DNA from 2 places in the Nitratireductor aquibiodomus genome. Region 1 is predicted to be linked to the other one. Evidence: predicted binding sites of a transcription regulator. Region 1 holds the regulator's gene; the other holds the start of a gene.

What was found. The regulator PhoB, encoded in region 1, activates phosphate uptake and scavenging genes when phosphate is short. The targets are predictions, from matches to a motif close to TGTCATNNANCTGTCAT.
Region 2: the regulator PhoB is predicted to act here: its motif matches at 3,170-3,186, upstream of phnC (phosphonate ABC transporter ATP-binding protein).

What each region holds. Positions count from the first base shown of each region.
Region 1 is NZ_FNSL01000001.1:2,070,254-2,074,406, reverse strand. Features, by position in the region: gene pstA (phosphate ABC transporter permease PstA) at 1-118, shown strand, start outside; gene pstB (phosphate ABC transporter ATP-binding protein PstB) at 132-947, shown strand; gene phoU (phosphate signaling complex protein PhoU) at 970-1,680, shown strand; gene phoB (phosphate regulon transcriptional regulator PhoB) at 1,718-2,404, shown strand; gene BLW55_RS09840 (hypothetical protein) at 2,471-2,797, opposite strand; gene BLW55_RS09835 (DUF1328 domain-containing protein) at 2,888-3,055, opposite strand; gene BLW55_RS09830 (response regulator) at 3,188-3,982, opposite strand.
Region 2 is NZ_FNSL01000001.1:2,984,105-2,988,257, forward strand. Features, by position in the region: gene phnE (phosphonate ABC transporter, permease protein PhnE) at 1-190, opposite strand, end outside; gene phnE (phosphonate ABC transporter, permease protein PhnE) at 193-1,161, opposite strand; gene phnD (phosphonate ABC transporter substrate-binding protein) at 1,229-2,137, opposite strand; gene phnC (phosphonate ABC transporter ATP-binding protein) at 2,225-3,067, opposite strand; gene BLW55_RS14235 (GFA family protein) at 3,294-3,701, shown strand; gene BLW55_RS14240 (NAD(P)H-dependent flavin oxidoreductase) at 3,714-4,153, opposite strand, start outside.

The DNA of each region.
Region 1 (4,153 bases):
CCCGGAGCCTGCCTTCCAGCAGAAGACCTCCGCGGCTATCCTGATCCTTTTGGGCTTCCTGGTATTGATGAACGCCGTTGCGGTCGTCTTGCGCAAGCGTTTCGAACGCCGCTGGTAACGGAGTAGGAGATATGAACATGCTGACGGATGCGGCCGTGGAAGAAGCGGTGCAGAACAGGGCAGAAGACCTGCCGATTAAGATGCGCGGATCGAAGGTCCGGGTGTTCTACGGCGAAAAGCAGGCGCTTTTCGATGTCGATCTCGATGTTCGCCAAAAGCAGGTAACGGCGCTGATCGGCCCTTCGGGTTGCGGAAAATCCACCTTCCTGCGCTGCCTCAACCGAATGAACGACACGATCGACATCTGCCGGGTGGAAGGTGAGATCACGCTGGACGGACAGGATATCTACGATCCAAAGGTTGACGTGGTTGAACTGCGTGCCCGCGTGGGCATGGTGTTCCAGAAACCCAACCCGTTCCCAAAGTCGATCTACGAGAATATTGCCTATGGGCCGCGCATTCACGGCCTGGTCTCATCCAAGAGCGCGCTGGATGAAGTGGTCGAGTCCAGCCTGCAGAAGGCCGGTCTCTTCAACGAAGTGAAGGACCGTTTGCATGAGCCCGGCACAGGTCTCTCCGGCGGCCAGCAGCAGCGTTTATGCATTGCGCGCGCCATCGCGGTTTCGCCCGAGGTGATCCTCATGGATGAGCCGTGCTCGGCTCTTGATCCCATCGCCACCGCCAAGGTGGAAGAGCTGATCGACGAACTGCGCGAGAACTACACGATCGTCATCGTCACGCACTCCATGCAGCAGGCGGCGCGCGTGTCGCAGCGCACGGCCATGTTCCATCTGGGCAATCTTGTCGAGGAAGGTCCGACGGACAAGATGTTCACCAATCCGGATGACAAGCGCACCCAGGATTACATCACCGGCCGCTTCGGTTGACGCACAGATAAGGAACCAGATCATGGGCGAGCACACAGTCAGCTCCTTCGATGAGGAACTCGGTGAGATCGACCGCCTCATCCGCGATATGGGCGATCTCTCCGGTGCGATGACCCGCGCCTCAACCAATGCCCTGCTCAACTCCGACACTGCGCTCGCGCAGCGTGTCATCTCCGACGACACGATCATGGATGCCAAGCAGCGCGATCTCGACGAGCGCGCGATCACGCTGATCGCCAAGCGCCAGCCGATGGCGCAGGATCTGCGCAGCGTTGTGGGCGCCATTCGCATGGCAGCCGACCTGGAGCGTATTGGCGATCTCGCCAAGAACATCGCCAAGCGCGTGAGCGCGGTCGGGCAGAGCGCCACGCCGCGCACGCTCGCCCATTCCATCGATGCGATGGCAGGTCTGGTGCTGCATCAGGTCAATGCGGTGGTCGAGCACTATGTGAAGCGCGATGCCGAAGCGCTGATCCGGTTGCGCGACGAGGATGAGAAGATCGACATCCAGTATACGTCGGTGTTTCGCGAACTGCTGACCTACATGATGGAGGATCCGCGCAACATAACGTCGTGCACGCATCTTCTGTTCTGCGCCAAGAATCTCGAACGCATCGGCGATCACGTGACGAATATCGCCGAAAATGCCTATTATGTGGTGACGGGGGAACAGCTTCCGGTCCAGCGGCCGAAGCTCGATGAAACACAGATGACGGTCGATGCGGATGCGTAGTCGGCCGTAGCAATGCCCTAGGAGAATGCCTTCCATGATTGCCCCCAAGGTCATGGTCGTTGAAGACGACGAACCGCTCTGCGTCCTGCTGAAATACAATCTGGAGGCCGAGGGTTATCAGGTAGAGATGATTTCGCGCGGCGATGAAGCCGAGGTGCGCCTGCAGGAAAATGTTCCGGATCTGCTCGTTCTGGACTGGATGGTCCCGGCTGTGTCGGGTATCGAACTTTGTCGCCGGCTTCGCATGCGCCCGGAAACCGAGCGCCTGCCGATCATCATGCTCACCGCGCGCGGTGAGGAAAGCGATCGCGTGCGCGGACTTTCCACCGGGGCCGACGATTATCTCGTGAAGCCCTTTTCGACGCCGGAGTTCGTGGCGCGTGTCCGCGCGCTCCTGCGCCGGGCCAAGCCGGAAGTGCTGTCAACGGTTCTCTCCGTCGGCGACATTGTGCTCGACCGGGAATCGCACCGCGTTTACCGGCGCAAGAATGAGATCCGTCTCGGACCGACAGAGTTCCGCCTTCTGGAATTCATGATGCAGCATCCCGGCCGCGTTTTCTCGCGCAGCCAGCTGCTCGACAATGTCTGGGGTGAAACGATCTATATCGACGAGCGCACGGTTGACGTTCATGTGGGCCGGTTGCGCAAGGCCGTGAATCAGGGCCGGCTTCCCGACGTGATCCGCACCATTCGCGGCGCCGGCTACGCTATCCGTGAAGCCTGAGACAGACCGACACAAAAACCCCGGCGCGGTTGCCGGGGTTTTCATATGCTGTTGCAGTCGGTCCGGTCACTTCATAAGCGTGCTCGCGGGCCTGCCATGTTCGTTCCGAGCAACCGCAAAGCTCGTCACCGGCTCAAGGGTGGCCGTCAGCTTGCCGTCGTCCGTAATGTCCCATTCCAGAACCGCGTCGTCGTAGACGAGCGCCGGATCAACGTAGACACATGTCGCCATAACCTGCGGAGCCTCATTTTCGAGCTCGCGCATCGAGAGAGGCCTTTCCGCCTCGCACTCCTCGAACGTCTCATAGACAGGCGTGGGGGCGGGCAGTTCGCGGCATTCGGCCACGTTGCCGGAGCAGCCGACAATCAGAAGAAGCGCAGCGATGTGTTCCATGGCGTTCTCCTTTCACTGTCTCCCCGAAGCGGAAGCCATGGATGGTCCGCCTCGCCGGGTGCCGCATTCGTTTACGTTGCGTCCCTTTGTTTAGCCGCGTCTCCTCAGCAGTCCCATGATCAGGGAAATGGCAAGAAGAGCGAGGAAAATATAGAACAGAATCTGCGCTATCCCCGCTGATGCACCAGCAATCCCGCCAAAACCGAGCGCGCCGGCGATGAGCGCCACGACCAGAAATATAAGTGCCCAGTAAAGCATGCTGTCTCTCCGTTTAGTTATGGATGCTAAACGCCTGCGCACGGAGATTGGTTCCCGGCCGAAAGAAAACCGGCAAAATAAAAGGCCGCCCGTGGAGGGCGGCCCTTAGCAAGCGGTGAAGCCAGCACTCAATCAGGCGGCGGCGCGTGCCTGGTGATCGAAGAACAGCGCCTGACTGATCAGCGCCTTGACCATTTCAGGACTGAACGGCTTGGTTACCAGGAAAGTCGGCTCCGGGCGTTCGCCGGTCAGCAATCTCTCCGGGAAAGCCGTGATGAAGATGACGGGAACGGTCGCCGCTTCGAGAATTTCGTTCACGGCATCGAGGCCCGAGCTTCCATCCGCAAGCTGGATATCAGCAAGCACCATTTTCGGCTGGGTCTTCGCGAACATCTCGACGGCCTGCTTGTGCGTGCGGGCGTTGCCGACAACCCGATGACCGAGGCTTTCGACCATCTCCTCGATATCCATGGCGATCAGAGGCTCATCCTCGATGATCAGGATATCGGTTGCCACCTGGCGGGAAATTTCTTCGCTGGCATCGTGCAGCATTGCGTTGATGCCGTTGAGATCGGTCTCCAGAATCTCCGCTGCCTCCTCCGGGCGAAAGTTCTCGACCGCTACCAGAAGGAATGCCTGGCGTGGACGCGGCGCGAGGGATGACAGATTGCTCGAGGCGCGCTGCTCCCAGGCGGAGGTAGGGGCGTTGTCGGGCACTCGCACATCAAGCGTTTCGAACAGCGATGTGAACAGCCTGAAGAGCGCGATCCTGTCGGTCGACGCCTCGGGAAAGATGCTCGTGTCGGCGATAAGCGCCTCAAGCACCGCAGCCACCAGGGCGTCACCGCTCGATTGAGAACCGGATACCGCTCTTGAAAAGCGCCGCAGATAGGGAAGGTGCGGAGCGATACGCGCTGACAGGGTCATGGATTTTAGGTCTCCCTCGTAACGTGGCAATGGGAACAATGTATATTTATGATGTGTGAAACGCCCGTTCCGCGAAAATGTTCCGCAGGGACGGAACGATTTCCAATCGGCGGCGTTTGGCAAGACACAAGACAGTGGTGGCGCGAGGCAATCGGATATGCCCGGGCCAGT
Region 2 (4,153 bases), 910 kb from region 1:
CCAGATAGCTGCCCGCAATGTCCCAATTGCCGCCGGAGATCACCTGCCCCACGGCAAAGAGCCACCAGGCGAAGACCATGTAGAGCGCGACGGCAGCGATGATGAGCGCGGCGCGAAAGCGCTCAAGCAGCGGGCGCTGAAAAACATCCGTGTGACGCGCGACGATGGCGCTGGCTTCGGTCTCGGTCATGGTCAGCCTCCCCGGCCGAATTCGAATGCCTGCCTGCCGACGAGGCGACCGCGCAGCCAGGCCGAAAGCTGGTCTACCGCGACGATGGTGCAGAACAGGAGAAGGATGATGGCGAGCGTCTTGGCCTCATGCGTGCGGCTGATCGACAGGCGCAGCGCCTCGCCGATACCGCCACCACCGACCGCGCCGATGATGGTGGAGGCGCGCACATTGATCTCGAAACGCAGGAGCGCGTAGCTCAGGAAGTTGGGCATGACCTGCGGAACGATGGCGAACCAGACACGCTCCGTCCAGTTTGCACCAGCGGCACGCAGGCCTTCCTCGGCCTTCATGTCGGCGTTCTCGACCACCTCGAAGAACATTTTGCCAAGCGCGCCGATCGTATGGATCGAGACTGCGATGATCGCGGGCACGGCCCCGATGGACAGCACGGCCAGAAAGAAGCCGGCGATGACGATTTCGGGGAAGGCGCGCAGCAGCTCCATGAAACGGCGCACGAAGAACCGTAGCCAGCGCCGCGTCGTCAGGTTCGATGCTGCCAGAAAGCAAAGGACGAAGCCAAAGCCGAACCCGATCAGCGTGGAAACCAGCGCAATGTTGATGGTTTCCAGCATCTTGTAGAAATACTCGGGCAGATAGAACGTCTCGGTGAGATAGATCCGTCCATCGGGATAATTGTATTTCAGGCTGCCATCGTCATAGGGCGAGGGCAGGTCGAAAAGGGCGCGCCAGATTTCCCAGCCATCGCGCGGCAGCATCTGACCCACGAAATCGAACAGATAGGGCAGTCGGTCGAAGAACTTGCCGGCGTTCGATTCATTGGCAAACCAGAGCGAACCGCTCATGGCGAGAACCATGAACACGATGCCGCCAATGGTGTAGAGCCGGCGGCGTCCGGCCAGTTCGCGCCAGTGGCGCTCCACGGCCTGGCCGGCTTCGGAAAGAAGCGGGGAATGGGTCGTTGCTGTCATGTCTGGCACGCCTGTGCGACAACGCCGCCGGCACGGGCCGGCGGCGTGTCAGATTGCGGGAAAGGGATCAGGAACCGATCTTGGAGCGACGGGCGTCGATGATCGGCTCGTAGAATGCCGGCGTCACTTCGGTGTAGCCCTTGTAGTCGCCGCCCTGGATGGCCGCGAAGCACTCCGGATCGGCTTCCGGCATTTCCATCATGAAGGTCTTGAACTTGTTCTTCATGTCGGCGTCCATGGAGGTGCGAACCACGACCGGACCGTTCGGGATCAGCGGGGACTTCCAGAGCTCAACCAGATCGTCCATGTCGAGAATACCCTTCTCGACCATCTTGTGCAGGTTGCCGGAGGTGTAGCCGTCGGAGAACTCGCCAACACCGGAAGCCCAGGTCGTGCCGGCGTCGAACGTGCCCTTCACCACTTCGAGAACCAGATTCTCGTGGCCGCCGCCGAAGCCGGTCTCGCCAAAGAACTCTTCAACAGAAGCGTTGATGGCCTTGGGGAGCGTGACGGCGGGTACGAGGTAGCCGGAGGTGGAATCCGGGTCGGCGAAGCCGAGCTTCTTGCCCTTCATGTCTTCCAGCGACTTGATGCCGGAATCCTTGCGGGCCACCATGACCGAGTGATAGCCGGTCGAACCGTCGGTCTGCACCGTTGTGAGGATCGGCTCAACGGCCTTCGGGTCTTCCAGATAGACCTTTGCATAGCCCGAAGCGCCGAGCTCGGCATAGTCGAGCGTGCCGCCGAGCAGGCCCTGGATCACGCCGTCATAGTCGGCAGCCGGGAACAGAGCGACCTTCTCGACGCCCAGAACCTCAGGAAGCTTGTCGACCATGCAGGAGAAGTTGCGCAGGCGGTCGGCTTCGTTTTCGCCGCCGAGAATGCCGATGCGGAATTCCTTCAGGTCTTCGGCCTGTGCGCCCCCGACCATCATTGCGGTGAGCGCTACGGCGCCCATAAGAGCTTTCTTGAACATGACGTCTCTCCATTTGGGTGCCGGCTTTTCCCGCCGGCGGGTTTTCAGGCAGAGCGGCCCGTTACGCGGGCCAGGCGATCCCGTAGGTCAGACGGCGGCGAGCGCCGGTTGCGCCTGACCGATCGATTTCCTTGCCGGCTGCGGAGCCGGAACATTGATGCTGGTGGAGGTAATGGCTTCGGAAAGCTCCGCGCCTTCCTCGCCGCCATAAATGGTGCGCACCGCTTCGCTGGTCAGCGCCTCAGGCGGGCCGTCGAAAACCACCGCGCCCTTGGCCATGCCGATAATGCGGTTGCAATAGGCGCGCGCCGTGTCGAGCGTGTGCAGGTTGGTGATGACGGTGATGCCTTCGCGGGCGTTGATGTCGGCCAGCGAGTCCATAACCACCTTGGCGTTGAGCGGATCGAGCGAGGCGATCGGCTCGTCGGCGAGGATCACCTTCGGTTCCTGCATGAGAGCACGGGCAATCGCAACGCGCTGCTGCTGACCGCCGGAAAGGGTGCCAGCGCGCTGCAGCGCCGTCTGGGCGATGTCGAGGCGCTCCAGTGCGGCGATGGCGCGGATGCGCTCCTCGCGGGTGAACATGTTCATCAGGTTGAGAACGGTGGAACGATGGTTGAGGCGCCCGAGCAGGACGTTGGTCAGCACGTCGAGGCGCGGCACCAGATTGAACTGCTGGAAGATCATGGCGCAATCGCGCTGCCAACGGCGCAGCTCCGCGCCTTTAAGAGCCGATACCTCTTTGCCCTGAAATGAGATCGAGCCTTCGGACGGATCGATCAGCCGGTTGATCATGCGCAGAAGCGTCGATTTGCCGGCACCGGAGCGGCCAATGATGCCGACCATCTGGCCCTGTTCGATTTCCAGTTCCACGTCGCGCACGGCCGTGTTCTGTCCGAAGCGTCGGGTGACCTGTCGAATTTCAAGCATTTGCTGATCCCGTTAAGCGCCTTGTTGCGGCTCTCCCGCGGGCTTTCCGCCCTTGTTGCTCTTTCGCCTAATGGGTGTGGATGAAACCTGGATGTCGCCTGGATGACGGTTTTTTGACAGTACACAGCTCCTACAGACACGGGGTGGTACGCATCGAATGCGGTTCTCTGCCGGATGTGTTAAGGGGTCCTGCCGCTAAGGGGCGCTGTCTGGAGGGAAACAAACCATGAGTACGAAGCATTCCGGCAAGTGTCTGTGTGGCACGGTGAGATTTGAGATCTCAGGCACATTCGAGCGCTTTTATCTGTGTCACTGTTCACGATGCAGGAAAGGGTCGGGCTCCGCCCATGCGGCAAATCTGTTTTCGAGCGAGGCCGAGATCACCTGGCTTTCAGGCGAAGACTGTATCGAGAGTTATCGCGTGCCCGATGCGCGGCACAGGAGGAGCTTCTGCCGAACCTGTGGTTCAGCCCTGCCGAGGGCGGAGGCCGGTGGCGCGATGATTGTCGTTCCTGCTGGCAGCCTCGATACGCCCGTTGACGTGCGCCCCAATGCGCATATCTGTCTTTCCAGCCGGGCGAACTGGGATGACGGGCTGGATGAGGTAACCCGGCTGGACGGCCTGCCGGGGTGATGCGCGAAAGGGTTAGCGAGGGCCGCAGAGCCGATTCTTTGCCGCGGCATACTCGTCTGCAAGCCGGTCCACGAGCGCGCCTGCGCCGGTGATCTCGCTCACCGCACCGACACCCTGTCCGCTGCCCCAGATGTCGCGCCAGGCCTTTGCGTCGGCGCTGGCGAAATTCATCTTGGAGGGATCGGCTTCCGGCAGATTGTCAGGGTCCATGCCGGCTTTCACGATGGAGCCCTTCAGATAATTGCCGTGCACGCCGGTAAAGAGGTTGGAGTAGACGATATCGGCTGCGCGCGAAGAGACGATCATTTCCTTGTAGTCGCCCGGCGCACGCGCTTCGTGCGTGGCGATGAACGGCGAGCCGATATAGGCAAGATCCGCGCCCATCGCTTCGGCGGCGAGCACCGCACCGCCATTGGCAATGGCGCCCGAGAGAAGCAGCGGTCCGTCGAACC